One region of the Xanthobacter sp. 91 genome, then DNA from elsewhere that is predicted to be linked to it. Evidence: riboswitches for the same ligand, from Rfam matches in the RefSeq annotation. Region 1 holds a riboswitch; each other region holds the start of a gene.
The links. Region 1 has a riboswitch for cobalamin ahead of A37E_RS0121560 (energy-coupling factor ABC transporter permease). Riboswitches for the same ligand answer to the same signal wherever they lie in the genome.
Positions count from the first base shown of each region.

Region 2: it holds a riboswitch for cobalamin, as region 1 does, so the genes downstream of both, A37E_RS0100650 (TonB-dependent receptor) here and A37E_RS0121560 (energy-coupling factor ABC transporter permease) in region 1, are expected to answer to the same signal.
Region 3: it holds a riboswitch for cobalamin, as region 1 does, so the genes downstream of both, A37E_RS0116475 (DUF1636 family protein) here and A37E_RS0121560 (energy-coupling factor ABC transporter permease) in region 1, are expected to answer to the same signal.

Region 1 is NZ_JNIB01000001.1:4,622,900-4,633,211, forward strand. Features, by position in the region: gene A37E_RS25545 (autotransporter outer membrane beta-barrel domain-containing protein) at 1-4,757, shown strand, start outside; gene A37E_RS0121550 (hypothetical protein) at 4,773-5,222, shown strand; gene A37E_RS0121555 (copper chaperone PCu(A)C) at 5,375-5,866, shown strand; cobalamin riboswitch at 5,958-6,201, shown strand; gene A37E_RS0121560 (energy-coupling factor ABC transporter permease) at 6,238-6,921, shown strand; gene A37E_RS26155 (DUF983 domain-containing protein) at 6,982-7,566, opposite strand; gene A37E_RS26160 (hypothetical protein) at 7,644-8,021, opposite strand; gene A37E_RS0121575 (aldo/keto reductase) at 8,169-9,005, shown strand; gene A37E_RS0121580 (cation transporter) at 9,055-9,966, opposite strand; gene A37E_RS0121585 (TIGR02281 family clan AA aspartic protease) at 10,035-10,312, opposite strand, start outside.
Region 2 is NZ_JNIB01000001.1:91,987-102,298, forward strand. Features, by position in the region: gene uppP (undecaprenyl-diphosphatase UppP) at 1-327, opposite strand, end outside; gene hflK (FtsH protease activity modulator HflK) at 783-1,868, shown strand; gene A37E_RS0100625 (protease modulator HflC) at 1,865-2,833, shown strand; gene A37E_RS25725 (YjbE family putative metal transport protein) at 2,873-3,982, shown strand; gene A37E_RS0100635 (ABC transporter ATP-binding protein) at 3,992-4,747, opposite strand; gene A37E_RS0100640 (iron ABC transporter permease) at 4,744-5,730, opposite strand; gene A37E_RS0100645 (ABC transporter substrate-binding protein) at 5,730-6,647, opposite strand; gene A37E_RS0100650 (TonB-dependent receptor) at 6,679-8,667, opposite strand; cobalamin riboswitch at 8,773-8,973, opposite strand; gene A37E_RS0100655 (ABC transporter substrate-binding protein) at 9,301-10,312, shown strand, end outside.
Region 3 is NZ_JNIB01000001.1:3,506,870-3,517,181, reverse strand. Features, by position in the region: gene A37E_RS0116510 (cobalt-precorrin-6A reductase) at 1-183, shown strand, start outside; gene A37E_RS0116505 (precorrin-3B C(17)-methyltransferase) at 153-911, opposite strand; gene A37E_RS0116500 (precorrin-2 C(20)-methyltransferase) at 908-1,633, opposite strand; gene A37E_RS0116495 (precorrin-8X methylmutase) at 1,630-2,265, opposite strand; gene cobG (precorrin-3B synthase) at 2,279-3,571, opposite strand; gene cobN (cobaltochelatase subunit CobN) at 3,568-6,921, opposite strand; gene cobW (cobalamin biosynthesis protein CobW) at 6,925-7,959, opposite strand; gene A37E_RS0116475 (DUF1636 family protein) at 7,956-8,462, opposite strand; cobalamin riboswitch at 8,521-8,718, opposite strand; gene glyS (glycine--tRNA ligase subunit beta) at 8,933-10,312, opposite strand, start outside.

The DNA.
Region 1 (10,312 bases):
CGCAGTCCATCGGCGGCGGCGGCGGCATCGCGCTCGCCTCCCATACTGCGGCGGACGGCACCAAGGCCGACGCGACCGTGACTGCCACGCTGGGCGGAAGTGGCGGCTCCGGCAACACGGGCGGCACCGCCACCGTTGAGAACGGCGCAACCATCCTCACTCTCGGCAATTTCAGCTACGGCATTCTGGCTCAGTCCATCGGTGGCGGCGGCGGCAAGTCGGGCACTTCGGCTGGAGCCGCCAATGGCGGCACGGCAGGCGTCAACCTGACCCTGGCGGGGTCGGGCGGCAGCGGCGGCGACGGCGAGTTGGCCTCGGTCTCCACCTCCGGCAGCATCTACACGACCGGGCAGGGCGCCACCGGCATCCTCGTGCAATCCATCGGCGGTGGCGGCGGCGCAGCCGGCAGCGCCGACAATGCCGCTTCCGGCAAGATCAGCATCGGCGCCGCGCTGGGCGGTGCCGGCGGCGGGGGCGGCAATGGCGGGCAAGCCACCGCCACCCTGTCCGCGTCCGGCGGCAGCGGCAGGATCATCACCACCGGCGACGCGGCGGATGCCGTTCTCGTGCAGTCCATCGGTGGCGGCGGCGGTTCGGCCGGCTCGGGTACGGGCAAGGCCGACGGCAAGGGCGGCAACGGCCTCGGCCTGTCGGTGGACATCGGCGGTGGGGGCGGCAGCGCCGGAAACGGCTATTCCGCCATTATCACCAACGGCACCGGGGCCGAGCCGAGCGCCACCGCCTTCGCCATCGTGACCGTGGGCACCGGCTCCAACGGCCTGGTCGCGCAGTCCATCGGCGGCGGCGGCGGCAAGGGCGGCGCGGCCTCCTCCACCACCTCGGGCGCGGACGCGGCCAATGTTTCTGCCACGCTCGGCGGGAGCGGCGCAACCGGTGGCAACGGCGGCGCGGCCACCGTGGTCAACGCCGGACGGGTGCAGACCTCCGGCGACCACGCCAGCGCCATCGTCGCGCAATCCATCGGCGGCGGCGGCGGCAATGCGGTGTCAGCCGTCTCGACCGCATCGGGCCAGAGCGCGCAGCTCGATCTCGGTGCCAGCCTCGGCGGCAGCGGCAAGGGCGGGGGCAACGGCGGCCTGACCACCGTGAACAATTCCGGCACGCTCGTCACCAGCGGCGATTTCGGCCACGGCATCCTGGCGCAGTCCATCGGCGGCGGCGGCGGCTCGGCCGCGGTGACGGGAAACAGCGGCACCGGCGGCACGGCGGCCGTCACCCTGTCCCTCAGCGGCAGCGGCGGCCAGGGCGGCTACGGCAACACGGTGTCGGTCTCCAATACGGGCGACATCTTCACCGCCGGCACCGGGGCGAGCGCCATCCTGGCGCAGTCCATCGGCGGCGGCGGCGGCGCGGCCGGCAGCGCCCAGAATGCCACCAGTGGCAAGATCGCGGTGGGGACCATCGTCGGCGGAACGGGCGGGGCAGGCGGTCATGGCGGCGAGGTCTCCGTGACTGCCACGGGGGCCGTGACCATCGCCACGACGGGCGATGCGGCGGATGCCATCGTCGCCCAGTCCATCGGCGGGTCGGGCGGCGTGGGCGGTGCCGGCAAATCCACAGCGGACGGCAAGGGCGGCAACAGCTTCGACCTGTCCGCGACCGTGGGCGGCAGCGGTGGCAGCGGCGGATATGGCGGCAAAGTCGAGGTCCTGTTCGGCAGCGGGGACACGTCCCATCTCGTCACGAAGGGGCACGATTCCGCGGGCATCCTCGCCCAATCCATCGGCGGTGGCGGCGGCAAGGCCTCCGTCGCCTCGTCCTCCGGCGGCGACACCGGCGGCAAGGCGAGCGTGGCCGCCAGCCTCGGCGGTTCGGGCGGCGGCGGTGGCAATGGCGGCAACGTCACCATTGGCATCAACGGCGCGATCCAGACGCTGGGTGACGGCTCGGACGGCGTTCTGGCCCAGTCCATCGGCGGCGGCGGCGGCAATGCATCCATCGCCAACAGCGTCGCCAACGGCGGGCAGAACACCATCACCGCCACATTTTCCCTCGGTGGTGCCGGTGGCGTGGCGGGCAAGGGCGATACCGTCAACGTCACGCAGCAGGGCACCATCGTCACCAGCGGCGACCTCGCCAACGGCATGGTGCTTCAGTCCATCGGCGGCGGTGGCGGGCGGGCCTCGACCGTGGCCACCGATTCCGGCAACGGCATTTTCTCCGCGACCGTGGGCCTCGGAGCCTCGGGCGGTGCGGGCGGCGCCGGTGGCAAGGTCTATGGCAACGTGTACGGCACCATCCAGACGTCGGGCGATGCCTCCATCGGCGTTCTGGCGCAGTCCATCGGCGGCGGCGGCGGCATCGCCGCGACCAGCTCCACCAAGACATCGGGCAGCCACTCGCTCGCCCTGACCCTGGGCGGCGATGGCGGCAGCAGCAGTGAGGGCGGCACCGTCACCTTGGATCTCGACGCCGGCTCGGTGATCCGCACCTCGGGCGACAATGCGTTCGGCGTGCTCGCCCAGTCCATCGGCGGCGGCGGCGGCATCGGCGGCACGTCTTCGGCCGATGCCACCGGCGCCGTCGCGTTCGGCGGGTCGGCCGGGCAGGGCGGGAATGGCGGCAACATCTACGCCCTCGCCGCGGGAACCATCGTCACCTCCGGCACCGGCGCATCGGCCATCTTCGCCCAGTCGGTGGGCGGCGGCGGCGGCATCGGCGGCTCGGCGGCGAGCGCGGTGTTCTCGAACCAGGACGGCATCCAGGGCAGCGGCGGCGGCTCGGGCAACGGCGGCGCCATCTACGTCTCCCTCACCGGCACGGCCACGACACGGGGCGACAACGCGCCGGTGATCGTGGCCCAGTCCATCGGCGGCGGTGGCGGCCTTGCGGCGACTGCCGGAGGCGTCGGCCTCGGCACGGCCGGAGGCGCGGGCACCGGTGGGCCTGTCACCGTGCTGGTCTCCGGCAGTGCCATCGCCACCGGCGACAATTCGCCGGCCATCTTCGCGCAGAGCCTCGGGGCGAGCGGAAACGGCCAGATCCAGATCCTCATCGCCGATGGCGGCGTGGTGCGGGGCGGCACCGGCACCGCTGCCATCGTCCTGTCGGGTGGCACCGAGAACACCGTCACCATCGCGCAAGGCGCGGTGGTCTCCGGGCTCAGCGGCATGGCCATCGCGGCCGGCGTCGGCGACGACAGCGTCATCAACAGGGGCACGCTGAACGGCAGCGTCGATCTCGGCGGCGGCACCAACGGGCTCGTCAACGAGGCGGGCGCGACGTTCAATTCCGGCACGGTCGTCAAGACCGCGGGGGACACCTCCACCTTCGCCGCCACTTTCGGTGCGGGGCCGGGCGCTCCGGGCTTCATCAACCACGGCACGGTCAATCCCGGCGGGCTGGGCGTGATCGCCACCACCAGCATCGCCGGGGGCCTCGGCTCCGACGGCGTTCTGCAGGTGGATGTGGATTCCGCCTCTGCGCGCAACGACCAGATCCGCGTCGTCGGCGGGGCCACCCTCAGCGGCACCATCGATCCGAGGGCGACCAGCATCGCGCCGAAGGACTCCTACACCATCTTCGTCGCGGATCAGCTGACCAGCACGGCGGTGGCGAAGGACAGCGGCCTTGCCTACAGCTGGGCGGTGCATGCCGACGATACCTCGCTGACCATCAGCCCCATCGCCCACTTCCTGCCCAAGGGCGTGTGGCTGTCGGGCAACGAGGCGTCCGTCGGCGGAAGCCTGCAAAGGGTGTGGGACACCGGCGATGTCGGCGGCATGTCCAAGGTGTTCAACGGCCTCTTCGATATCAATTCGGCACTGGCCTACCAGGGCGCGCTGGGCCAGCTCTCCCCGCAACTGCTCCAGGCCCCGGCGGGGCTGCGCATCGGCGAGAGTCAGGCCTTCCTCGACCGCACCTTGAGCTGCCCCGTGTTCGTGGCATCGAGCACCCAGCTGCGGGAGGACAATTGCGCCTGGGCGCGGATCATCTACGACCACACCGGCCAGACGACCACCTCGCAGATGCAGGGCTATGCCTCCGACAGCCTGATCTTCCAGGCGGGGGTCCAGCACGAGCTGGCCACGGACTGGTTCCTCGCCTTGTCGGGCGCCTACCAGCAGTCGTCGGTGTCCAGCCCCAGCGGCTGGTTCTCGGCGAGCGGCAACGGCGGCGATATCGGCGTCGCCCTGAAGCGGCAGTGGGGCCCCTGGCTGTTCTCCGCCGCCGTGGATGCCGGCTGGGTCTCCTACGACAACACCCGGACCATCGGCATCGCCGGAGGCCAGGCCACCAGCAATTCCGATGTCTACAACGTCACCGGTCGGCTGCGGGCGTCCTACGAATTCTCGTTCGCCAACTACTATGTGCGGCCGAGGGTGGACCTCGACCTCATTCACGTGGAGATGCCGGGCTTCAGCGAACTCGGCCGCACGGGCGCGGAGCTGGCGTTGCAGGGATCGAGCCTCACCACCTTCGTCGCCACGCCGGCGGTGGAGTTCGGCGGCCGGATGGACCTGCCAGACGGGGTGGTGCTGCGGCCCTACATGACGCTCGGCGCGTCCTTCGCCTCCAACGATGCCTGGCAGACGACGGCCCGCTTCCTGTGGGCGCCGCTGTCGGCCGGCAGCTTCGTCACCTCCACGCCGCTGCCGGACGTTCTGGGCAATCTCGACCTCGGATTGCAGGCCGTCACCCGCGACAATCTGGAGATCAAGGTGGAGTACGGCCTGAACGTCGGCCAGGATTTCCTGTCCCAGCGCGGCATGGCGCGCTTCGCCGTCCACTTCTGAGGGCGGCGGCACCGGATGACTTTCTCCGCCGGGCGGTTAACATGCCGGCCGGTGATCGAGGTCCGGGAGCAGCGGGTGGCGAGGTGGCGTGAGGCAGGGTGGGGGCGCGGCGCGTTTTGCGTCTGGCTTGCCTATGCCTTCGTGCTGCAGTTGTTCGTCGCGGGCATCGCGCTCGAGCGCTCCGCCGGCACGGCCATGGCCAGCGCATCCGGCGGCGGTGCCCTGTGCGCCCGCAGCACCGGAGTTCCGGACAACACCCCGGAGTCGCCGCAGGCAGACCATTCCGTCTGCTGCGCCCTTTGCGCCTTCCATTCTCTGGCGCCGATCCTCCCGGTTGCCGCCGACGCCGGACGTCCTGTCGCGACCCCCGCGATTTCCGAGCGGGCAGCCGTTGCCGCCGCAGAGGGAAGTGGTCGCGACCGCCGCGAGCCGCGGTCCTCGCAGGGGCCTCCCCTCGACGCCTGACCCCTGGTGCCTTCGAAGGCCGAATCTGCCCCGCCTGCGCGGCCACGCCATCGCGTGTCCGGCTCGGGTGGCGGGCGTGTCATCCAATCCAACCAAGCAGGTTCATCCCGCCAATGGGGCAGAAGCCCCATTGGCGCAACCAAGGAGCACCCATGTCCATTTTCCATCTCACCCGCCGTGCCGTGATGGCCGCTGCCGCCGCCACCGTGGCCTTGTCGGGCGCTGCCGTGGCGCACGACTACAAGGCCGGCTCGCTGCAGATCGACCATCCCTGGTCGCGGGCGACGCCGGGCGGCGCCAGCGTCGCCGCCGGCTATCTGGTGGTGAAGAACACCGGCGCCGCGCCCGATCGCCTGATCTCCGCCACCGTGCCGTTCGCCGGCCGGGTCGAGATCCACGAGATGGCCATGAAGGACGGCGTCATGGTGATGCGGCCCATCCCGGACGGTCTCACCATCCCGGCCGGCGGCAGCGTCGAGCTGAAGCCGGGCGGCTACCACATCATGTTCATGGACCTGAAGTCCCCGCTCAAGGAAGGCACCTCTGTGGACGGCACGCTGACCTTCGAGAAGGCCGGCAGCGTGCCCGTGAAGTTCCAGGTGGAGGGCCTCGGCGCCTCCGGCAGCGCCCATCCCGGCCACTGAGGCGGGAAACACACGCGCACGACGCGCCGGTCCGGAAGGTACCGGCGCGTTTCGCCTCCGGGATCGCTTGACAGCGCGGAGGTGTTCGGTGCCTGCTGCGCGTGCGAACGGTGCTCCGGTTGCCACGGCATCCGGAGTGAAACGGGAATGGGGTAGGGCCTGAACCTGCGCGGATATCCGCCGGGGTTGGCCCGAAGCCCCAACCGCCCCCGCGACTGTGAGCGGCGAGCGATCTTCCAGTATGCCACTGGCCACAGCCCCTAGGGCCGGCCGGGAAGGCGGGGGTGAGCGTAGACCCGCGAGTCAGGAGACCGGCCGATCGCATGATGACAACCCTCGGGCCGTCGGGTGAGACGGCAACGGAGACCAGCATGCATATCGAACCCGGACTCGTGGACGGGGCCAAGATCGGCCTCAGCTATGTCACGGCGGCCGCCGCCGGCGGCTATGCCCTGAAGCTTGCCTATGAGGCGGCGCGCGAGCGCGGCGTCCTCTCGCTGGCCGGCCGCACCCTCGCCACCACCGCTCTCGTGTTCAGCTTCTTCGAGGTACTGCCGCACTATCCGGTGGGCGTCTCGGAAGTGCACCTCATTCTCGGCTCGACCCTGTTCCTGATGTTCGGCGCGGCTCCGGCGGCCCTCGGCCTCGCCTTCGGCCTGCTCGTCCAGGGCCTGTTCTTCGCACCGTTCGACCTGCCCCAGTACGGGATGAACGTGACGACCCTGCTGGTGCCGCTGTTCGGCGTCGCCGCCGTCGCGCGCCGCATCGTGGCGCCGGGCACGCCCTATGTGGAACTGAAGTACAGGCAGGCGCTCGCGCTCTCCACCACTTATCAGGCCGGCATCGTCGGCTGGGTGGCGTTCTGGGCCGTCTATGGCCAGGGCTTCGCCTCCGAGAACATCGCCTCGGTGGCGACCTTCGGCGGCGCCTACATGCTCGTCATCATCGTCGAGCCGCTGGTGGACCTTGCGGTGCTCGCGGCCGCGAAGGCGCTGCATGGCGCCTTCAAGGGCGGCAACCCGCTGCTGGAGCGCCGGCTCTACGACGCGGCCTGATCGCGCCCGCAACCCTCGGATAACAGAACGCCGGCGGTGCTCCCGCCGGCGTTCTGCGTTTCAGGGGACTTCGACCTGTGGGGGCAGGGCGGGAGAGGGCAGGGCGGCTGGGGCTTCCGGGTCCGGCACCAGATGGCGGAGCGGATCGAAGCCGCCCACATGGTTCGCCCAGGCAAGGCCGACGGCGAGGCCCTTGGCGCGGGGCAGCACATGGAAGGCGGCCGCCACCGCCACCAGTTCGCTGGCCGCAAGCTCGAGCGCCAGCGGGAGGTCGCTGAGCAGTTCAAGGATGCCGCCCACCAGCGATCCGGCCAGCAGCGCAAGAGGGATTGCGAGGACCGGCACGGCGTTGGTGACGCGGGCATGGCCCAGCGCCTCGCCGCAGTGCGCGCAGGATTCCGAAACCTGCATCCAGCGCCCGAACAGGGCACCTTCGCCGCAGGCCGGGCAACGCCCGGACCAGCCACGCCGCGCCGCCGCCTCGATGGGGCGGGGTGGGTTGAAGCCGTTGGTGTGATAGAGCCGCCGCGGCGCGCGGCGCGCCGGATCGAACGCGGTGCGGGTGACGGTGCCGAATTCCGCCGACATGGCGGCGCGGGCGCGCGCGAGCGCCTCCGAAGACGCGTGAGATTGCGTGTCTGACATGAACGAAAACCCGAAGGGCCGCATGGGCGGCAGGGACCGGAGGCGTCGGGAGGCTCCCGCGCCGGTTCAGCTTTGGGTCAGGTCACAGGAGGGCCACGCGCCTGGGCGCCGCGGGCTTGCTCGGCCGGCCGACGTTCGCAGCCCGCGGGGAGGTGCGCGATGCGCCGGCCATCGGGCGCCGCGAGCGAGGGTTGCGGCGCCACCGCAAGGCCGGGCGCCGAGGTCAGCACGCAGGCGTCGCAGGGATGGGCCTTGAGAACCGTTCCGGTGTCTGCGCCATTGAGGCAGAGGTCCGGCAGCGTGCCGTCCGGCAGCGCATAGGCCGCAAGATCGACGGGAGCCTCGGAGGAGGGCAGGGCGACAGGCTGATGGGCGAACCCGAGCGTCAGCTGCGCCAGCACGAAAAGTGCGGCAGCCGCCACCCGCAAGCCCTTGAATCCCAACCCGATGCCCATGCTCCGCTTGTGTGCAACGCGGCAGAAGGGGTCAAGCGCGTGAATCTACGCAGCGTCTCCCTGCCGCAGGCCGGCTCTGGACCTGCCCGAAGCAGCCGTTATGGTCGCCCGCAACCAGCCAGCGGAACGAAGCCCGAGGAACCGCCCATGACCAAGACCGTGACCCTTCCCAATGGCGAGACGGTGCCCGCCCTCGGCCAGGGCACCTGGTACATGGGCGAGCGTTCCACCGCCCGCTCCGCCGAGGCGAAGGCCTTGCAGCGCGGCATCGACCTCGGCCTCACCCTGATCGATACGGCGGAGATGTATGCCGACGGCGGTGCCGAGGAGGTGGTGGGGGAGGCCATTGCCGGGCGTCGGGACGAGGTGTTCCTCGTCAGCAAGGTCTATCCCCACAACGCCAGCCGGACCGGCGTCGCCGCCGCCTGCGAGCGCAGCCTGAAGCGGATGAAGACCGACGTGATCGACCTTTATCTCCTCCACTGGCGCGGCAACCATCCCCTGTCCGAGACCATCGCCGGCTTCGAGGCGCTCCAGAAAGCCGGCAAGATCCGCCTCTGGGGCGTGAGCAACCTCGACACGGACGACATGGAGGAACTGCTCGCGACCAAGGGTGGCACTGCCTGCGCTGCCAACCAGGTGCTCTACAACCCGGGCCGCCGCGGGCCGGAATTCGACCTGTTCCCGGAGCTGCGGGCCGCGCGCATCCCGGTCATGGCCTACAGCCCCATCGAGCAGGCCCGCCTGCCGCGTGGCGGGGCGCTGGGCGCCGTGGCGAAGAAGCACGGCGTGGACCCGTTCCAGGTGGCGCTCGCCTGGGTGATGCGCAGCGGGGACGTCATCGCCATCCCCAAGGCGAGCCGCGTCGAGCATGTGGAGATGAATGCCGCCGCGCGCGATCTGGTGCTGGACGCCGAAGACCTTGCCGCCATCGACAAGGCCTTTCCCCCGCCGCGCCGCAAGGTGGGGCTGGAGATGCTCTGAAGCACTTTCAAGCGAAGTGGATGCCGGTTCGCGTGAAAATGCAGATGCTCTAGGCCGTTCGCGCGTCCGGATCGTAGGGCGCGGCGATGACCACCACGTCGGCGTCGGGTATGGCGGCGGTCAGTGTCTGGCGCAGGCCCTGCGTCACCGAGCTGACGTCGGCGATGGTGCGCCCGGGCGCAAAGCCCACCGTGATCTCCACATGGGCGACATTGCCGGACTTGCGGGTCCGAACGCCGATGAGCTGCTCGTAGCGATCGAAGTAGGCGGCGAGTGCGGCGTTGACCTTCATCTGGAGCGGCTCGGCCAGCGCCCGGTCGAGAAGGTCCGGCAGGGCTTCCGAGATCATGGCGCCGCCGATGACCAGCATGAAGGCGGCGCCGATAAGCCCGCCGATATCGTCGGCGGCCAGCCCCACCTCGGTATGCGGCAGCAGCACGTCGAGGGCGACGCACACCACGACCGTCACCGAGGCGACTGCCTTGGCGATGCGGGCGCGGAACTGGCTGAGCACGATGATAGAGGTGCCCGCGCGCGTCGCCCGCCACAGCGGAACCAGCGGCGCCAGATTCGTGAACAGGTTGTAGACGACAAGCCCCAGGGCGGCGGCCACCCAGAATGGCGGCAGCGGCTCGGATTCGGTCGAGTCCATCACCTTGATGAGGATGAACACCGCCGCGAGCAGCAGCAGCACGCCGATGGCGGCCGCGAACATGCGCTCGAGCTTGCCGATGCCGAAATCGTAGAAATACATGCGGCCGCGATGGGCGGCGCGCAGCGTCACCAGCGCGAGGCCTTCCACCAGAAGCAGCAGGCCGCCGCGCAGGAGTTCCGCCAGCATGGCCAGCGAACCGATCCGCGACACGGTGATGAGGTAGGGCACGAAAACGCTGAAATCGAGAAGGATGGCGAACAGGATCGCCCGTTCCTTCTGGAGATCGGTCGCTGTGGGCACGCGCATCAAGCTTCGCCGTTCAGGCATGAGGAACGCGCGACCCTAACCGAGACGAGCAGGAGGCGGAAATACAATCATTTTCCGCCACGCATGACGAGCTTGTCGCCGCGGAACTCGAAGGCGTCCAGCCGCGACAGGAAGCTCATGCCGAGGAGGCTGGTGCGCAGTGCGCCGGCGGGAGAGACGAGGGCGGGCACGTGCCGTTCGACGATGCTGCCGATGGTCATGGTGTCCAGCACCACGGCGGCGGCGCGCGTCCGGCCGGCGGCGGTGTCGACGGGTACGTCGTACTTCAGGAAATCCACCGGCAGGCCCACCGCCTGCGCCGCCTCGTGGGTCAGCACGACGGAGG
Region 2 (10,312 bases), 4.5 Mb from region 1:
GGTGCCGAGGATGATGCCGAGCACGGTCTTCGGCGCGTGGGCGGTGAAATCGCCGGCGCGCACGGCCGAGATGGAGCCACAGGCCAGCGCCCGCAGGTCGCTCCAGAAATAGGTCACCACCGCGAACAGAGCAGCGAGCTGCATGGCCGCCGAGAAGGCGGAGCCGGGATCGGGCCAGCCGAGCACCGCCGGCACGAGGCGCATGTGCGCCGTGGAGGAGATGGGCAGAAGCTCGGTGATGCCCTGGACGACGCCGAGGACGGCCACCTTGCCGGTGCCGAGGGCGACGAACCCGGTGTCCACCCCATTGGTGCAGACGCTGGCCATGGTGTCGAATTCCGCTTGCTGTGAGGACGGCGTGGCGCCCGCAGGAAGAGCGCGCGCAAGCACAAGCAGGCGCGCGCGAATACAGGCGTCCCTTGCTATCTGCTTCGCACGCGCGACGGAACCGGGCGGGGTGCGCGTTGTCACCGCAGTGCCGCAGCGGAAGACTTGCGCAACGGCGGTTGCCGGCTGCTCCCGGTGCGCCACCTCGCGGAACGGAAGGGATGCCGCGCGCCGCCGGCCAGGCTCGACAAGCATCAGCCAACACACTGCCAAATAGAATAAAATTGCACCTCACCGGGGCCGGAACCGGGGCCGCGAGATGCCGCACCCAAGGCGAGACGCGGGCAATTGCGAACAGAGATTGAAATCTTCTATGGTCCGTCGCCATCCATTGGGCCTGCGCCGCCCATTACTTTAGGTAATATCAAAAATTACCTGACCTGAGGTCAGCCTGAATGGCGAATATTGAAGCCGTGCCGCCTACTGAAGAGCCCACACCGCCCGCGGGCGTTCCGGAACCGGCGCGTCCGCAGCCGTTCGAGGGGCTGGCGCGGGAGCAGGTGTCGGAGATGCTGCGCCTGCCCCATTTCGGGCGGCGCGGGGCTTGGGTGGCGGTGGGGCTCATCGCGGTGCTGTGGGCGGCGAGCGGCTTCTACCGGGTGCAGCCGGACGAGCAGGGCATCGTGCTGCGCTTCGGCAAGTGGGTGGCGACGGAGCCCTCCGGCGTTCACTACCACTGGCCCTACCCCATCGACACCATCCTGCTGCCCAAGATCACCCAGATCAACCAGATGGTCCTCGGCTCCCGCGATGGACGGCGCGAGCGCAGCCAGATGCTGACTGGCGACGAGAACATCGTCGAGGTGGACTGCGTGGTGTTCTGGCGCATCCGCGATGCCGGCCAGTTCCTGTTCAACGTCGCCGATGCGGAAGGCACGCTGCGCGTGACCGCCGAGAGCGCCCTGCGCGAGGTCATCGGCCAGAACCCCATCCAGGCCGCCCTCTCCGACAAGCGCCAGCAGATCGCCCAGCAGACGGAAGTCGTGCTCCAGCGCCTGCTCGACAAGTATCAGGCCGGCATCGTCATCACGCAGGTGCAATTGCTGCGCATCGATCCGCCCGCCGCCGTCATCGACGCCTTCAACGACGTGCAGCGCGCGCGGGCCGATCAGGAGCGGGCGCGCAACGAGGCCGAGGCCTACCGCAACGACATCCTGCCCCGCGCCCGCGGCGAGGCCGAGCGCATCGTGCAGGAGGCGCAGGCCTATGGCGAGCAGGCGGTGGACCTCGCCAAGGGCGAGGCGCAGAGCTTCCTCGCCGTGGAAGCCGCCTATGAGCGGCACAAGGACGTGACCCTGCGCCGCCTCTATCTGGAAGGGGTGGACGAGGTGCTGAAGCATTCCGGCCGTGTCATCGTGGACCTCTCCGCCCACGGCAGCAGCATCGTGCCCTATCTGCCGCTCACCGAGGCGGAGAAGCGCGCCGCCACCCTCCCCGCCCCGCCCGTCGCGGATCAGGCCAGCACGGGAGGCGCGAAATGAAGCGCGCCGGTTTCATCGCGCTGGGGGTGGGCATCCTCCTCGTCGCCTTCGCCTCCTCCTTCGCCTTCACGGTGCAGCAGACCCAGCGCGCGCTGGTGGTGCGGCTCGGCATGCCCATCGCCATCCACGACCAGCCCGGGCTCTATTTCAAGGCGCCGTTCATCGACACGGTGATCTATTTCGAGCGCCGCCTGATCTCGCTGGAGCCGCCCGCCGAGCAGATCATCCTCGGCGACCAGAAGCGCATCGAGGTGAGCACCTACACCCGCTTCCGCATCACCGATCCGCTCGCCTTCTATCAGGCGGTGGGCGGCGTGGAGCAGGGCCAGTCGCGGCTCGCGCAGATCGTCAGCTCGGCAGTGCGCCGGGAGCTGGGACAGGCCAAGCTGGTGGATCTCCTCTCCACCGAGCGCGATCGCATCATCGACAAGATCCGCAACGAGGTGATCGAGCGCGGGCGCTCCCTCGGCGTGGACGTGGTGGACGTGCGCCTGCTGCGCGCCGACCTGCCGGCCGAGACCAGCCAGGCCATCTACGACCGCATGAAGTCCGAACGCCAGCGCGAGGCCAAGGAGCTGCGCGCGCAGGGCTTCGAATGGGCGCAGGAGATCCAGGCCCGCGCCGACCGCCAGCGCACCGTCATCCTCGCGGAGGCGCAGCAGAAGTCCAAGGTCGCCCGCGGCGAGGCCGATGCCAAGGCCTCCCAGATCCTCGGCGAGGCCTATGACCACAGCCCCGCCTTCTACACCTTCCTGCGCACCCAGCAGACCTACCGGCAGACGCTCGCGGGCGCCTCGCCCATGCTGCTGCTCTCGCCGGATGCCGACTTCCTCGGCGCCCTGACGCGCGGACCGACCCTCGCCGACGGCATGAGCGCAACAGGCGTGAGCGCGACAGGCCCGGGCGCACCGGCCAAGGGCACGCCCCTGCCCGGCCCAGCCCCGACCGGCACCCCGAAGCCCTGACCGGCCGCCCCCCGACGCATTTGAGAAGGACACCCGGCCATGGACCTCGGCGCTGACCTTTCCTGGTTCGGCACGAGCCTGAAGATCTTCCTGATCGACATCCTGCTGAGCGGCGACAACGCCTTGCTCATCGCGCTCGCCTGCCGCAGCCTGCCGGCGGAGCAGGTGCGCAAGGCGGTGATGCTCGGTGCGGCGGGGGCGGTCTTCTTCCGGCTGGTCATCGCGGCCCTCGCCGGCACGCTCATGGCCATCCCGCTCCTGAAGATCGGCGGCGGGCTGCTGCTGGCCGTCATCTCCATCAACCTCCTGGCTGGCGAATACCGGCGGCGGCGCGAGGGCGACCGGGAGGTCGAACTCGACCCCTCCCTCGGCCAGGGCGGCGGCCTGCTGGGCGCGGCGCTGGTGATCCTCATCGCCGACGCCATCATGAGCCTCGACAATGTGGTGGCGCTGGCCGCCGTGTCGGAAGGCCATCTCTCCTATCTCGTGGGCGGCGTGCTGTTGTCGGTGCCGCTCATCTTCTTCGGCAGCTTCGTGATGGCCGAGGCGATGAAGCACATCCCCGCCCTCACCTTCATCGGCACCGCCTTCCTCGGCTGGATCGCCGGCAGCCTCATCGTCACCGATCCGCTGTGGTCCGGCTGGGTCGCGGCCAATGCGGAAGCCCTGTTCGTGCTGGTGCCGCCCGCCGCCGCCATCTTCGTGCTCGCCAACGCGCGCTTCACGGCGGATGCGCGGACCGCCGGGGAGGGGAAAAGGCAAGCCCCGCCACCCAAGCGCGCACACATCCTGCCGGCGGTCGCAACGCCGGCACCGATGGCCGTGGCCGTGCCCGTGAGTGTTGCGGCGCCCGTGAGTGCGGCCGCAGCCCTCGTCCCCGCCCCCATGGCCATTGCCGTGGCCGAGCCCGTCCGCACGGCGGAACCCGTCCTCCCCGCCGCGCCCGTCGCCGCGGTGGCGGAAGTCCCGGCAGCCCCGCCCCCCGCGCCTCCCGCCCGGCCCGCCGCCCCGGTGCGGCGGCCGTCCCAGAACCTGCCGCCTGCGCCCGATTATTCGGACAAGGTGATGATCTACGGGCTGATCGGGCTGTTCGGCCTCGTCGCCGTGGTGATGATCAGCGTGCTCATCATGGCCCACGGGGTCGGCTGAAACGGCGCTCTATCCGCGCCGCGCCCACGGCAGCACCACCGTCTCGCCGTCATGGGTGAGGCGCACGGCGTCCACGCCGAAGGCCTCGGCGAGATAGGTGTCGTCAAGCACCTCGGCCGGCGCGCCCTCGGCGAGGAGCCGGCCGTCCTTCATCAAAGCGAGGCGATCGCAGAAGCGGCCGGCGAGGGTCAGGTCGTGCAGCACCGCCACCACCACGGCGCCACGCCGGGCGGTGTCCCGCAGCAGGGCCATCACTTCCAGCTGATGCAGCGGATCGAGCGCGGCGGAGGGCTCGTCGGCGAGCAGGATGGGTGCTTCCACCGCCAGCGCGCGGGCGAGCAGCACCCGCGCCCGCTCGCCGCCGGAGAGGGCATCGGCAGAGCGGGTGGCGAGCGCCTCCACCCCGGCCGCCGCCATGGCCCGCCGCGCAGCCTCATCCACCGCCGCTGTGCCGTGCGGCAGGCGCCCCAGCGCCACCACCTCCACCACCGGCAAAGGCCAATGGATGCGCCCGTCCTGCGGCAGGTAGGCGATGGTCCGCCCGAGCCCGCGCCGGCCGATCTCGGCGGCGGCGCGGCCATCGTAAAGAACGTTGCCCGAGGTCGGCACTTCGAGGCCGGCCAGCACCCGCATCAGGCTCGTCTTGCCGGCACCGTTGGGGCCGAGGAGGCCGAGGAAGGTGCCGCCCTCGACATCGAGGCTGAGGTCGCGCACCAAAGTCGCGGCGCCGCGCGTGACGCTGACGGAACGGGCGGCGAGCCTCATGCCTCCCTCCCCCTGAGCCGGGCAAGAAGGAACAGGAAGAAGGGCGCGCCGATGAGCGCCGTCACCACGCCGAGCTGAAGCTCCGGCCGGGTGGGCACGAGCCGCACCACGATATCCGCGCCGAGGGTCAGCGCCGCACCGGCGAGCCCGCTCGCGGCCAGCAGCCGGCCCGGCCGGTGGCCCACCAGCGGGCGCACCAGATGCGGCACCACGAGCCCCACGAAGCCGATGGCCCCGGCCACCGCCACGCTCGCCCCCACCGCCGCCGCCGTGCCGCCGATGACCAGCAGCCGCACCCGGCGCAGCGGGAAGCCGAGGCTTTCGGCCGCGTCCTCGCCCAATGTGAGGGCATCGAGCGCCGGCCCGGTGGCGAGCACCAGCCCCCAGCCCACCACCATGAAGGGCAGCGCCAGCGCCACATGCACGAGGCTGCGGTCGGCGAGCGAGCCCATGAGCCAGAACACCAGCTCCAGCGCCGCATAGGGGCTCGGCGCGAGGTTCAGCGCCAGCGCCGTGAGCGCGCCCGCGAGGCTGGAGAGGGCGACGCCGGCGAGGATCAGCATCACCGTTCCCGCCCCGCGTGCCGCAAGAGCGAGCAGCACGGCGGTCGCCGCCGCCGCGCCCATCAGCCCGCCCAAGGGCAGCGCCAGCGCGAAGGAGGCGGAGAAGCCGAAATAGAAGGCGATGACCGCCCCCAGCGCCGCCGCGCCGGAGACGCCCACCACGCCGGGATCGGCCAACGGATTGCGCATCAGTCCCTGCAAGGCCGCCCCGGTGAGGCCGAGGCTGAAGCCCACCGCCGCGCCGAGGATGGCGCGCGGCAGGCGCAGTTCGGACAGCACCAGCGCCGCAAGGCTCTGCCGGCCGGCGAGAAGATCGCCGAAAGCGGCGCCAAGATCGAGCGGCGCATAGCCCACCGCCACCGAGGCTGAGAACAGCGCCAGCACCAGAAGGCCAAGGGCAAGGACGAGGCGCGAGGGCATCAGCGCACACCCTCGGCGGATGCGTGGTGGATGGGGGCCGGTCGCGCCGCTTCCGGCCCGGCGAGCCGCGCCCGCGCCGCCGCGAGCTGCGCCGCCGCCTCGGCGAGGTCCGGCCCGGCGCAGGTCCACAGCTTGAGCGGCAGCGCCAGCGTGCGGTCCTTGAAGGGGGCGAGCGCGGGGTGGTGCAGCAGGGCGTCGGCCAGCGAGGGCGGCGCCGCCTCATCGGCATTCACCACCACGAGATCGGGCGCGGCGCGCACGATCTCCTCCAGCGCCAGCTGGCCCATCTTGTCGGTGGGGAGCTGGGCCGCGAGGTTGGTGAGGCCGGCCTTTTCCATCAGTTCGTCCGCCAGCGAGCCGCGCCCGGTGGTGAAGCCGTTGGGCCGCAGCACCACGGCGGTGGGGCGTGGACCCGCCACCGGCGGCAGGCGGGCGAAGGCCTCTTTCATCCCCCGCACCATGGCCGCGCCCCGCTCCGGCACTCCGAGCCGCGCCGCCACCATGCGGATCTGGGCGTAGGCCTCGTCGAGGGTCTGCGGTTCCGTCAGCTCCAGCACCTCGAAGCCGAGGCGGCGCAGCACGGCGGTGGCGGTGCGGGTGGTGTAGGCGCCGGCGAGCACGAGGTCCGGCTTCAGCGGCACCACCTCTTCCGCCAGCCCGCGATTGACCGGCACGTCGCGCGCGATGTCCGCCACGTTGGAGGCGAGCGGGTCGCGCGCGAGATGGGTGACGGAGAGCACCTGCCCGGGATCAGCGAGGCGCAGCGCCAGCTCGTCCGTGCACAGGTTGAGCGAGACGACGCGGGGCCGGGCGAGCGGCCGACCATGGGCCTCCTCCGCCCGCGCCGGAGCGCAGGCCAGAAGGGCCGCGAGCATCAGCCCGGCCGCCGCGCCTTTCACCAAAACCTCACCGATCAAGCCTCACCGATCATTCCTCACCAATCAAACCTCACCACGTGAGCTTCACCCCGCCATAGGCGCCGAAGCCGGGGGCGAGGAAGCCGTTGGGGTTCTCGTAGGTCTGGTTGAACAGATTGTCGATGCGCCCGAACACGGTGGTGACGGTATTCAGCCGGTAGTTGGCCGCCAGATTCACCACGGTATAGCCGGGCTGGTCGATGTAGTTCGACGTGAGACGCACGATGTCCCACCAGGAAGAGGCATAGACGAGGCTCGCCGCCAGATCGAGTTCGTCGGTCGGCCGCCAGCCCAGCGTCAGGCTGACCTTGTTGTTGGGCCGGCGCAGGGGATAGCAGGAGGTGGCGTTGATGGGCGCGCAGGCGGCACCGAAGGGCTGGCCCGGCGGCACATAGCCCACCACGTCGGTGTAGGTGTAGTCCACCCGCGCATCGATGCGGTCCGTCACCTTCACCGCCACGAACGCCTCCACGCCCTGGGTCACGGCGCTGGAGATGTTGACGTTCTGGAACGTCACCGGATCGTAGCTGATGAGGTTGGTGATGTTGTTGTGGAAGTATGTCACCCCGAACAGCACGCGCTCGCCGAACGCCTTCTGCTCGAAGCCCGCATCCCAGCCTTCGCTCTCCTCCGGCTGGAGGTTCACATTGCCGTAGTAGGGCGCGTAGAGCTGGTAAAGCGTGGGCGCCTTGAAGCCGGTGCCGTAGCTCGCCTTCAGCTTGGTGCCGGTCTCGTCGAACAGCAGCGCCGGGGCGAGGCGGAAGGTGGTGTGGTCGCCGAAGCTGTCGTCGGCGTCGTAGCGCACGTTGGCGGCGAAGAAGAGCCGGTTCCAGACGTTGCCCTGGTACTCGGCATAGACGCCCGTGTCGCCGGTGGAGGCGTCCACATTGGTGTAGGCGGTGGAGGAGGTGATGGACTCGTTCCGCCGCTCGGCGCCCACCAGCAGGTTTTGGCCCGGCGCCATCAGATAGTTGGAGCGCACGTAATAGACCTGCCGGTCGCCGTCATAGGTGCCGTTCACGCTCGGGTTCGGCCCCACGGTGGGGTTCGACGTGGTCAGCTCGCTGGCGCCGAAGGAGGTGACGAGAGCGCCGTCCAGCGCGGTCCACACGCCCTCCCCCTTGGTGAAGAACATGCCCGTATAGGCGGTGGAGCGCAGCGCCGCCGGGATGCCGGCATAGGTGGGCGGGGGGAAGACGTCCGGCGTGAAGGCGAGGCTGGTGTCGATGTAGCGGGCGACGAAATTCACCGCGAAGGTTTCGGTGGCCTGCCAGTCGAGCCGGGTGGAGTAGGTCCAGTTGTCGTAGGCGTTGGGATTGCGCGGCCAGAAGGGGGGCACGATGTTCTGCGGCGTCACCGGGATCTCGGTGGACGAGAAGTGGGTGACGTTAAACGAATAGGCCAGCTTCTCGGTGGCGCCGGTGAGGCTCGCATACTGGTTGAAGGTGCCGAGCGCGCCGCCCTCCGCATAGGCGGACACCTTGGGCGGCCCCTCGCCCTTCTTGGTGGTGATGGAGATGACGCCGCCGATGGCATCCGAGCCATAGAGGCCGGACTGCGGGCCGCGCAGCACCTCCACCCGCTCGAGATCGGACGCCAGCAACTTGCCGAAATCGAACGCGCCGTTGGTGGCGGCGGGATTGCCGGCGTCGATGCCGTCGATCAGCACCTTCACATGGTTGGAATTGGTGCCGCGGATGAACACCGATGTGGTGCCGCCCGGCCCGCCCGTCTGCACCACGTTGAGGCCGGGCAGCGATTGCAGCACGTCCGGCAGGGTGCGCTGCTGGTTGCGGGCGATGTCCTGCTCGGTGACGATGCTGACGGAACTCGCCACCTCGGTCTCGGGCGTGGGAATGCCGGTGGCGCTCACCACGATGGTGGGCAGGTCGCCCGCATTCTGGTCGTCCGCCGTCTGGGCGAGGGCGGGCGCAACACAGGCAAGCGGAACACAGGCGAGCGTGAGCAGGGCCGCGGCCGGCAGTGCGCGGCGGGATCGGGACGGGACGGCGGAAGACATGAAGGCACTCGACGGCACGGGTGGTCCGTCACCGCGAACGAGGCATTCCCGGCCATATCGGGCCCGGAAAAACCGCCATCAGGAGAACCCCGCCCGACGTGCTCGCGCGTGACCACGGCTGACGGCAGGTCTCCTGGCTCGCGGGTCATCGCCTAGACTGCCGCCTTCCCAGGTCTCGCGACCCAGTGGCTGATGGCAGAGGACTCGCCGCTTACAGTTGCGGGGGCAGCCACGGCATTTCCGGTGAGACCGGAGCACCGCGTTCCCTTTTGATCCCTTGCGGGAACCGTCACCGCGACCATAGGCGGCGGCCGCCCCCTGCGTCAACGGCACCTTCGCAGATGCAAAAACCTGAACGCAACTGCGGAAAGACCGCGCCGGGAGGCGTATCGCCCGATCACATCTTGCTCATTGCTTCAACAATGCGTGGTCCGAAATCACCGGCGACCCGCATCGCGAGCGTGCGGCTGCCTGCAAAAACGGCAGCAGCAAAGGCCGCACCCGACATTCCGCTAGGTTATGGTGGCGCGCCCCGCTCAATTCGCTTAAACGATTGAGAGCCGCCCCGCCACCGAGCGGGCGGGTACTACAAAAGTATAATAACCGAATAATCGGGAACACAGGGAGTAGAAGATGCGACTGAGGAGCATGGTCGCGGCTTTGGCCGCAGGCGTTGCCGTTTTCGGGCTTGCCTTTTCCGGTGCAGCTTACGCCGCCGACCCCATCAAAATCGGCCTGACCGGCCCCTTCACCGGCGGCTCGTCCTCCATGGGCGTCAGCATGCGCGACGGCGTGAAGCTCGCGGTGGAAGAGGTCAACAAGGCCGGCGGCGTGCTCGGCCGTCCGTTGCAGCTCATCGAGCGCGATGACGAGGCCAAGAACGAGGTGGGCGTGCAGATCGCCCAGGAGCTGATCAACAAGGAAGGCGTCGTCGCCACCCTCGGCTACATCAACACCGGCGTCGCCCTCGCCTCCCAGCGCTTCTACCAGGAAGCCGAGATCCCGGTGATCAACAACGTGGCCACCGGCACCCTGATCTCCAAGCAGTTCGTGCCGCCGGACAACAAGAACAACTACATCTTCCGCACCTCCGCGAACGACGCCATCCAGAGCGCCATGATCGCCGAGGAAGCGGTGAAGCGGCAGGGCTTCAAGAAGCCGGCCATCCTCGCCGACTCGACCAATTACGGCCAGCTCGGCCGCGCCGATCTGGTGAAGGCCCTCGCCACCATGGGCGTGAAGCCGGTCGCCGAAGAGAAGTTCAACATCGGCGATACCGACATGACCGCGCAGCTGCTGCGCGCCAAGGAAGCCGGCGCCGACGTGGTGCTGACCTACGCCATCGGCCCCGAGCTGGCGCAGATCGCCAACGGCATGGCCAAGCTCGGCTGGAAGGTGCCCATGATCGGCTCGTGGACGCTCTCCATGGCCAACTTCATCGACACCGCCGGTGCCAACGGCAACGGCGCGATGATGCCGCAGACCTTCATCCAGCTGCCCGACACCCCCAAGCGCAAGGCGTTCATCGAGGCCTATCAGGCCGCCTACAAGATCGATCGCATGCCTTCGCCGGTCTCGGCCGCGCAGGGCTATGATTCGGTGCTGCTGCTCGCCGCCGCCATCAAGCAGGCCGGCTCCACCGACG
Region 3 (10,312 bases), 1.1 Mb from region 1:
AAAAACAGCGGCGGCAGCGCCACCTATGGCAAAATGGCGGCGGCGCGGGCGCTGGGCATCGAGGTGATCCTGATCGCCCGCCCGCCGGTGCCGGACGTCACCGCCGTGGAGCGCCCGGCCGACGCCGAGGCCTGGCTCGACGGCATCCTTTCTCACGGCGCGGGGGCCGAGCGCGGCGCATAGACGAGGGGCGACTTCCCCTCGCGCGGCACGATGCGCGTCTCTGTGGTGCCGATGAGGACGCAGGTGGCCATGTCCGCCCGCGCCGGATCGGCTTCGGCCAGCGTCGCAAGCGCGATGCGCTCGTCGTCCCGCCCCGCCGCGCGGCCGAACACCACCGGTACGCTTCCCGGCAGCTTTTCCCGCAGCAGCTCGAATGCGCGGCCGAGCTGCCAGGGGCGCGCCTTGCTGATGGGATTGTAGAGGGCGATCACGAAACCGGCCTCGGCGGCGAGCGCGAGGCGCTTTTCCACCAGCGGCCAGGGCTTGAGATTGTCCGAGAGCGAGATGGCGCAGAAATCGTGGCCCAACGGCGCGCCGCAGCGGGCGGCCACCGCCAGCATGGCGGTGACGCCGGGCACGATCTCCACGTCCAGCGCCCGCCACTCCGCCGGGCCGTGCTCGATGGCCTCGCACACCGCCGCCGCCATGGCGAACACGCCGGGATCGCCGCCCGACACCATCACCACCTTCGCCCCGGCCACGGCCGCCTCAAGGGCAGCAGAGGCGCGGGCGATCTCCTCGCGATTGTCCGAAGGCCGCCGCTCCTGCCCCGGCCGTTCCGGCAGGCGGGCGAGATAGGGCACGTAGCCGAACAGGATGTCCGCCGCCGCAACGGCCTCGGAAGCCTCCGGCGTCATCTGCCGCGCCGATCCCGGACCGAGGCCGACCACCGTCAGCCGCCCGCTCACGCCGCGCGCTCCCAGCCGGGCACCAGCACGATGGCGAAATAGGGCGCGCGCTCGTCGGCCCGCTCGGCGAGGGGAATGAGCGCGCAATCGGCCATGGTGCCGCGCTCCACATAGACCGCCCGGTCGAGCCGGCCGGCAGCGGCGAGCGCGCGGCGGATCTTCGGCAGGTTGCGCCCCACCTTCATGATGACCGCCGCATCCGCCTCGGCGAGGCGGCGGGCGAGTTCGGCCTCATCCAGCGTGCCAGGCAGCACCATGAGCACATCGTCGCCCTGGGCGATGGGAGCGCCGGCTTCCGACCAGCAGCCGGACATGCCGGTGACGCCGGGAATGACCTGCGTCTGGAACCGCCCGGCGAGGCGCACATGGATGTGCATGTAGGAGCCGTAGAAGAGCGGATCGCCCTCGCTCAGCACCGCCACCGTGCGGCCGGCCATGAGATGCTCGGCCACCGCGGCGGCGGAGGCGTCGTAGAAGGCGCCGATGGCCGTGCGATAGGCGGCGTCGTGCCGGTGGATTTCGGTGGTGACGGGATAGAGCAGCGGCAGCTCCACCGCGCCCGGCGGGAAGTGCGCGGCGGCCACCGTGCGGGCGTGGCTGACGTTGCCGGCCTTGGCGAAATAGCCCACCACGTCCGCGCTCTGCAGCGCCTTCACCGCCTTGAGGGTGAGCAGATCGGGATCGCCCGGGCCGACGCCCACGCCGATGAGATGTCCCTTCACAGCCCAGCCCTCGCAAGCGCATTCACTGCGGCGGAGGTGATGGCGCTGCCGCCCAGCCGCCCGCGCACGATGGCGAAGGGCACGCCGCGCGGATCGTCCGCCAGCGCATCCTTGGATTCCGCCGCGCCCACGAAGCCCACCGGCATGCCGAGGATGGCCGCCGGCTTGGGCGCGCCGCGATCGAGCATTTCCAGCAGGTGAAAGAGCGCGGTCGGCGCATTGCCGATGGCGACGACCGCCCCGGCGAGGTGATCGCCCCACAATTCCAGCGCGGCGGCGGAACGGGTGGTGCCGAGCTTTTCCGCCAGCGCCGGCACCGCCGGATCGCGCAGGGTGCAGATCACGTCGTTGCCAGCCGGAAGCCGCGCGCGGGTGATGCCATGGGCCACCATCTGCGCATCGCACAGGATGGGTGCGCCGGCCTGGAGCGCCGCGCGCGCGGCGGCGATCGAGCCGGCGCCGAACACGAAGTCCCGCGCCGCCTCCACGAGGCCGCAGGCGTGGATCATGCGCACCGCCACGTCCTCCTCGTCCGCCGAGAAGCGGGAGAGGTCGGCTTCCGCGCGGATGATGGCGAAGGATCGCTCGTAGATGGCCGTGCCGTCGCGCACGTAATCGAGGGGAAGGGTCATTCTGCGCGGCTCGTCACGTCGTCTTTTCCGGCCCGTCTGTTCTCGCCGTGCCCGCCCACAGGCCCGCCAGATCCAGGCGGGCAAGGAGCGCACGTGTCGTTTCACCCGGATTTCGCCGGGCCGCCAGCGTCGCGGCGAGGGATGCGACAGCGGCGGGAAGGTCCGCCGCCAGCCGCACCGGGCGCGCCGCGCCGGAGGCAGGGCCGTCATGCACCAGTGCGGCGCCGCCGTCCATGCCCACGAAGGCGAGGGTCGCCGGCGCGGGGTGGGCGCAGCCCTTGGTACAGGCGGAGAGGTGCAGAGACACCGTCCCATCCAGCAGCGGCGCGAATGCCTGCGCCAGCACGGGCGCGAGCGCACGGGCCGGGATGTGGGCGGAGGCGCAGGCCGGCGCCCCGGCACAGGCGGCGATGGCGGCGCGGGGATCGTTCGCGGCGGTGATGCAGCCGAGGGCGGCGATGCGCGCGGCGAAGACATCGACACCGGCTGGCGATAGCCCGGTGGCGAGGAGCGTGCGCTCGGGCGCCGGACGCAGATCCCGCGCGCCGGTCGCTTCCGCCGCATCGGCGAGGGCCTCGAACTGCGCGGCATCCCCCGCCCCGAAGGGCAGGCCGAAGCCGAAGGCCAATGTGCCATCGGCCAGCGGAATACGCCCCAGCGGCGGCGCCGCTTCGGCCACGCGCGCCCGGCCGCCACATCCCGGCAGATCAGTGGCGCGGGCCGCACGACCCAAGGCGGCGATGGACGCGAGCGCGGCCAATGCCTCGGCCACCGCGTCGCCCTCGGACAGCACGCGGGCCGGTCCATGGCCGATGGTGAGCGCCCAGTGTCCCGGCCAAGCTGCGACGAGGCGCACATCCGCTTTCTGTCCGGCGAGGCTGACGGCGCCGCCGCCCTCCACCACCACCGACACCTTCGGCCCCAGCTTCCCCGCCAGAGGCTGCGCCCCGGCGATGATCGCGGCGGCCAGCTTGTGCCCATCCGCGATCTCGGTCGGGTCCATCCCGCCCAGCGGCGAGACATCCACCGCGAGGCCGAGACGCGGCGTGATGCCCAGCGCGACCACCGCATCCTGAAGCAGCGGCACGGACTCTTGCGTCAGCCCGCGCACCTGAAGGCTGCCGCGCGCCGTCACCTCCATCATCCCGTTGCCGAGGCGGCGGGCAGCGTCCGCCAGCCCGCGCAATTGCGCCGGGGAGAGCCGGCCATCGGCCGGGACGAGGCGCAGGATGAGCCCGTCGCCGGTCTCCATGGGCGCGAGGAAGGCCGGGCAGGCGCCGCGACGGGTGGGAGGAATGGGCGTCATTCCGCGGCCTCCCGGCCGGCTTCGGCGCGGAGCGCGTCGAGATCGCTGTCGAGGTCGTTGCGCCGCGCATGCCACAGGCCCCGCCGCCGGGCATCGGCGAAGCGGCGGGCAATCGCGCGGGCGGCGGCGGGGTTCTGCGCGAGCAGGAAGGCGCGCACCTCAGGGTCCATCACATAGGCCGCGTGGAGGCGGTCCAGCAGCGCGGCGGGCACCTGCTCCGTGGTCTCGGCGAAGGCGACGAGGCGGTCCACCGTCTCCGCCAGCTCCGATGCGCCGCGGGGGCCGTGTCGCATCTGCCCGGCGATGAAGCGGGCGGAGACGCGCCCGTGCACCAGCCGCGCCAGCGCTTCCTTGAGCGGTCGGGCGCGGGGGCGGTCGGGATCGGTCGTGTCGAGCACGACGAGATGGGCCGAGCGCCCCAGCGCCGCGCCGGCCGCCGCGAAGCCGCCCATGAAGGCGGCATCCTCGCTGCCGTCGAGGAGGTCGCGGGCGGCATCGTCAGCGCCATGCACCAGCGCATCCGCTTCGGCGAGCCGCGCCGCGAACAGGCCGGGCGCCGGGCGCGCGGTGCCGTCCGCGCCGCCATAAGCATGGGAGGCGGCGGCGAGATAGGCGTGGCCCAGCTCTTCCCGCGTCTCGAACGCCCCGCGCTGCAAGGTCGCCTCGATGCCCGCGCCATAGGCGCCGGGCGCGGAGCCGAACAGGCGGGACAGGTCCTCCCCCTTGCGGCGGGCCTCGGCGAGGGGGTTTTCCGAAGCGTCCTCGTCGCGCTCCGCCACCGCGCGCACGGCGGCATCCAGCAAGGCGATCTGGGCGGGGAAGATGTCTCGGAACAGGCCGGAGATGCGGAAGGTCACGTCGATGCGCGGGCGGCCGAGCACGGCGGGCGGCAGCACCTCCACCCCCGTGACGCGGCCGGTCGCGGCCTCCCACACCGGCCGGCAGCCGAGGAAGGCGAGGCCCTGGGCGATCTCCTCGCCCCCCGTGCGCAGGCTGGCGCTGCCCCACAAGTCCAGCACCAGCGCGCGGGGCCAGTCGCCCTGTTCCTGAAGAATGAGGCGCACCGCCTCGTCCGCCGCCTTGCGGGCGAGGTCGCAGGCGGTGGGGGTGGGCAGCGTGCGCGGATCAGCGGTGAAGAGATTGCGCCCGGTGGGCAGCACATCCCGCCGCCCCCGCGCCGGAGCACCGGCCGGGCCGGCGGGCACGAAGCGGCCGTCGAGGGCAGTCAGCAGCGCGCGGGTTTCCGCCTCCGCCGAGGCGGCGCGCAGCGGGTCGGCCTCGCCCTCGGCCATGGCGCCGAAGATGTGGAGGCCGTCCTTCACCGCGAGGTCCTTCAGGTCGCACAGCCACGCATCGATGCGGCGCAGCGCCTCGTCCGGATCGGCGCCTGCGGAAACGCCGGCGGTGGCGGCAAGGCCGGTCTCGGCGGCGGTCTCGACGATGAGGGCGGCGAGGCGCTCGCGGCGGCGGCGGTCGAGGCCGTCGGCCTGCGCATATTCATCCACCAGCCGCTCCAGCCGCTGCTCGGCCTCGCTGAGGCCTGCGGCAGCCAGCGGCGGTGGCAGGTGGCCGATGGTGACGGCGGCGAGCCGGCGCTTGGCCTGTGCCGCCTCGCCGGGATTGGAGACGATGAAGGGATAGACCACCGGCAGCGCCCCCATCACCACCTGCGGAAAGCAGGCCGGGGTGAGCGCCACCGCCTTGCCCGGCAGCCATTCCAGCGTGCCATGGGCGCCGAGATGGACCACGGCGTGGGCATCCAGCCCTTCCCGCAGCCACAGGCCGAAGGCGAGGAGCCCGTGGCGGGGCGGCAGGCTGGCGTCGTGATAATCCGCCCGCCGATCGAGGCTCGCACCACGATCGGGGGCGAAGGCGAGCGTGATAGTGCCGGAACGGGCGTGGCGGAAGCGGAAGGCGCCATCGACGACATCCGCATCGTCCTCCGGAGCGCGCCAGGCGGCGGTGACGGCGGCCTGCGCGGCCTCCGGCAGGGTGGCGAAGAGGCCCCGGTAGGTGTCCAGCGTCAGCGCCGGTTCGGGCTGGAACGCGGCAAGGAGCGCCTTTGCATCGTCGGGCACGGGGCCGGCGCCGTAGCCGGCCGCCGCGAGCGTCCCAAGCATCCGCCGCGCGCTCTCGGGCACGTCGAGGCCCACCGCATAGCCGGCGCGGCCTTCCGCGCCGGGATAGTCCGGCAGGATCAGCGCCAGCCTCCGCTCCGCGCGGGGCGTGGCGGCGAGGCGCACCAGCGCCGCCGCGCGATCGGCCACATGGGCCACCGCCTCCGGCTCGGGCCGGTTGATGGCGGCGGTGAAGGCGAGGTCGGCGTCGGGCGGGGCGAAATCCTTGAAGGAGAGGGCGCCGGCCAGCACGCGCCCGTCCAACTCCGGCAGCACGACGTGCATGGCGAGGTCCGCCGCCGAGAAGCCGCGTGGGCTCCCCGCCCACGCCTCCCGCGCCGTGGTGGCGGGCGCCGCCTGTAGCACCGGCGGGCCGCCTTCCGGGAACAGCTCGGCCGCATCGCCGGCCGCGAAGGCGGTGGTGGTGAGGAGGATGGCGGGGTCCAGCGCCGCCGTCGCCGCCCGCACGGCCGCGCGGGCCTCCGGCGCCTTGAGGCTGGGGACGAACAGGCAATGGGCGGCGATGCCCCGCGCTTCCAGCGCTACAGCCAGCGCATCCACGGCGGCGGTGTCGGCGGCGAGCCATTGGGAGCGGTAGAAGAGGATGAGCGCGTTCGGCCGCCCCTCCCCTTCCCTGCCCTTGTCCCGCCCACGCACCTCCTCCAGCGTCGCGAGGCCGGCGCCGGGGCGGTGGAAGGCGGTGGCCGGCACGGGGTGCGGCACGGGGATGGCATGGGGCGCGGGAAAGCCCGCCGCCTCGCCCATGGCGGCGAGCAGGGCCGCCATGTTCGCCGGCCCACCCGCACGGAAATAGCCGAGCCAGCGGGCGAGCGTATCCTGCGGCAGCGTGGAGAGGGCGGCGAGGCGCGGGTCGTCCTGGTCCTCGCCGGGCAGCAGCGCAAGGGCGATACCACGGGCGCGGGCCGTGGCGGCCAATTGCTCGGCGCCGTAACGCCACCAATCCAGCCCGCCGAGCTGGCGCACCAGCACCACCTTCGCCTTGGCCGCGATCTTCTCCACCCACAGGTCCACGGACATGGGGTGGCGCAGATCCTTCAGCCGCGCGAGGCGCAGGCTAGGCACCGCACCGCCGCGCGCCCGCCAGGCGGCGGCGAGGGCGATGAGATCGCTGTCGGTGAAGGAGAGCGCCACCATGTCGCCGGGCGGCTGGGCGAGGTCGACCGGCTCGGCCAACTCCTCCAGGCTCGTCGATGTGGTGGCGAGGATGTGCATGGGCTAGCCGAGGATGGCCTGTTCCACCGCCGCGCGGTCGAAGCCCTTGAGGCCGATGACCACCAGCGCCCCGCGCCGCGCCTCGCCCGCGCCCCACGCGCGATCGAAATGGTGCGACACGCGCGGGCCGACGCCCTGCACCAGCAGGCGCAGCGGCTTGCCTTCCACAGCGGCGAAGCCCTTCACGCGCAGCACGTCCGGCGTCTCCGCCGCCTTCACCACGCGGGCGGCCAGCGCGGCGGGATCGGCGATCTCGGGCAAGGCGAGGACGATGCTCTCGAACTCGTCGTGGTCGTGGTCTTCCTCGTCGTCGTGATGGGTGCGGCGGGTGTCGATCAGGTCTTCCGCGCCGACGCCGAGGCCGAGCAGCACGGCCAGATCCACCTTGCCGCCGGAGGATCGCACCAGCTTCACCGCGCGCGGCAGGGCGCCGGCCACCGCCTTCTCGGCGGCGATGAATCCGGCCGCATCGAGCAGATCGGACTTGGAGAGGATGACGAGATCGGCACAGGCGATCTGGTCCTCGAACACTTCTTCCACGGGATCGTCATGGTCGAGGCTTTCGTCCCCGGCCCGCTGCGCGTCCAGCGCGGCGAGATCAGGGGCGACGCGGCCTTCCGCCAGCGCCGGGCCGTCCACCACCGCGATCACGCCGTCCACCGTCACCCGGCCCTTGATGGCCGGCCACTGGAAGGCCTGCACCAGCGGCTTCGGCAGCGCGAGGCCGGAGGTCTCGATGAGGATATGATCCACCTTCGGCGCGCGGGCGAGGATCTGGTCCAGCGCCGGCACGAAATCATCCGCCACGGTGCAGCACAGGCAGCCGTTGGCCAGTTCCACGATGGAGCCCTCGTCGCAGCTCTCGATGCCGCAGCCCTTCAGGATCTCGCCGTCGATGCCCACGTCGCCAAACTCGTTGACGATCACCGCGAGGCGCTTGCCGCCGGCATTCTCCAGCACATGGCGGATCAGCGTCGTCTTTCCGGCACCGAGGAAGCCGGTGACGATGGTGCAGGGCACGCGGGCGAGGGAGGTCATCGGGTCTCCTTGGGGAAAAGCGGGGGAATGCGCGCGACCATGCCGCGCTTGAGAGCATCCGGCCGGCCGCGCCAGGGCATCAGGCCGTCTGGCGAGCCTGCGAGAAGCGCGGCGCCGGTGAGAAGGTCAGCGGCGCTGTCGGGGGAGAGGTCGCCGAACACATAGGTCCAGCCATCGCGGCGAACCATGGCGGCGGAGAGCGCGCGCTTGCAATTGGCGAGACAGGAAACGCCTTCGACCGCGACGCCTTCCACCGCGACGCCTTCGGGGAGGGATGCGGCGCAGGCGGAGGCGAGGAGGCGGGCGCCGTCACGCTGGGCGTCGGGTGGGGCGTCATTGCCGGGGGCGCGGCAGGTGGTGCAGATGAGGAGGGTGACGGCGGGGGCGGTTTCGCGCGCGGCTTCTGGCGCAGCTTGGGGCGCGCAGCCGGCTTCCGCGCTGTCGCCGCCCGGCTCGGGTGCTGTGCTGTCGGGAATCGCGCCGCGCTCCACCGAAACGTCCACGGGTGCGAGCGCCCGCGCGCACGGGCTCGAAGGGACGCAATACCGGAGCACCCCGCCCGGCGCGGACCTCGTCGAAGGCAGGTCTCCTGGCTCGCGGTTCACCGCCCCCGCCGCCTTCCCGGATTGCTCCAGTGGCGTCTGGCAGGGGCTCACCGCCGACAGTTGCGGGGGCAGCCGCGGCATTGGGGGGTCTCCCCGCACCGCATTCCCTTTTACGCCCGTGTGGGACCACGGGACCTTCGACGCCGCCACTAAAGGCAGTGGCGGGCGGGATTGTCAAATGAGGGCGTAGAACCCCGGACCAGCGACGGCGAAGCCGGAACGCCGAGCCGGGGCCCAGCGCAAGGCACCGCCGCAGGCGCTTCAATATCCGGCGGTCTCGGGCTTTGCCCGCTGCGCGGAGGCTCCTTGCGCTGGCCCCCGGCTCTCCTTCCACTCCGCTGCGCTGCGTTGCAGTCGGCCGGGGCGCCCTACCCCTCGATGCGGTCGAAATCGGCGATGCCGCGGGTGGCGGCGCGGATTTCGTCGAGGAGCTTCAGGCGGTTCTCGCGCAGCGCGGGATCGGCGTCGTTCACCGTCACGGCGTCGAAGAAGGCATCCACCGGCTGGCGCAGGTCCGACAGCGCGGTCATGGCGGCCTCGAAATCCTCGGCCGCGACGGCCCTGGAGACGCGGGCCTTCACGTCCTCGATGGCGGCGGCGAGGTGCTCCTCGGCCGGCTCCTTCAGCAGCGCGGCGGAGGTGGGGCCGGCGAAGGCGCGGCCGTCCTTCTTCTCCTCGATGCGCAGGATGTTCACCGCGCGGCGATAGCCGGCAAGGAGGTTCCTGCCGTCCTCGGTGGCGAGGAAGGCGGCGAGGGCCTCCACGCGGCGGACGACGAGGAGGAGGTCGTCCTGCCCTTCCAGGGCGAAGACGGCATCAACGAGATCGTGACGGACGCCGCGGTCGCGGAGGTAGACTTTCAGGCGGTCGGCGAAGAAGGCGAGGAGGTCGGACGCAATCGATTGGATGCGATTACGATACCGCGGATGTTCCAGGAACTTTGGCGCATCGGGCTCATCTGGATCATCGGGTACCACTCTTCCCGTCAGACGGGTTTCAACTTCGTCTGCCAGGTCAGGGCGTCCTGTCCTTCCAGCAACCTCTTCAGAAAGAGACAAGGTCCGCTCTATCTCAAGCGATTGGAAGCTACTGAAAATGCCGTCTAGGCCGAGGGCCGAATACGATCGCAGCCCCAGCCGAACCTCATTCTCCAGCACAATCCGGATCACCCCCAGCGCCGCCCGGCGCAGCGCATAAGGGTCCTTGCTCCCGGTCGGCTTCTCATCGATCGCCCAGAAACCCACCAGCGTGTCGATCTTGTCCGCCAGCGCCACGGCCACCGAAACCGGCGCGGTGGGCACGCGGTCGTTCGGGCCCTGCGGCTTGTAGTGGTCCTCGCAGGCGGCGGCGACTTCCGGGGGCAGGTTCTCGCCCTGCGCGTAGTAGCGGCCCATGAGGCCCTGCAGCTCGGGGAACTCGCCCACCACCTCGGTCAGCAGGTCCGCCTTGGCCACCAAAGCGGCCTCCTCGGCCAGCGCCACCGACGCGCCCACCTTGGGGGCCAGCTCCTTGGCGAGGCGCACTATGCGCTCGATGCGCTCGGCCTGCGAGCCCAGCTTCTCGTGGAAGGTGATGGACTGGAACTTGGGCATGCGGCTGGCGAGGCCGTTCAGCCGGTCCGTATCCCAGAAGAATTTCGCGTCCGACAGGCGGGCGCGGATGACCCGCTCGTTGCCGGCGACGATGGCCGCGCCGCCGTCCGAGGCAACGAGGTTCGAGATGAGGATGAAGCGGTTGGCGAGGCGCCC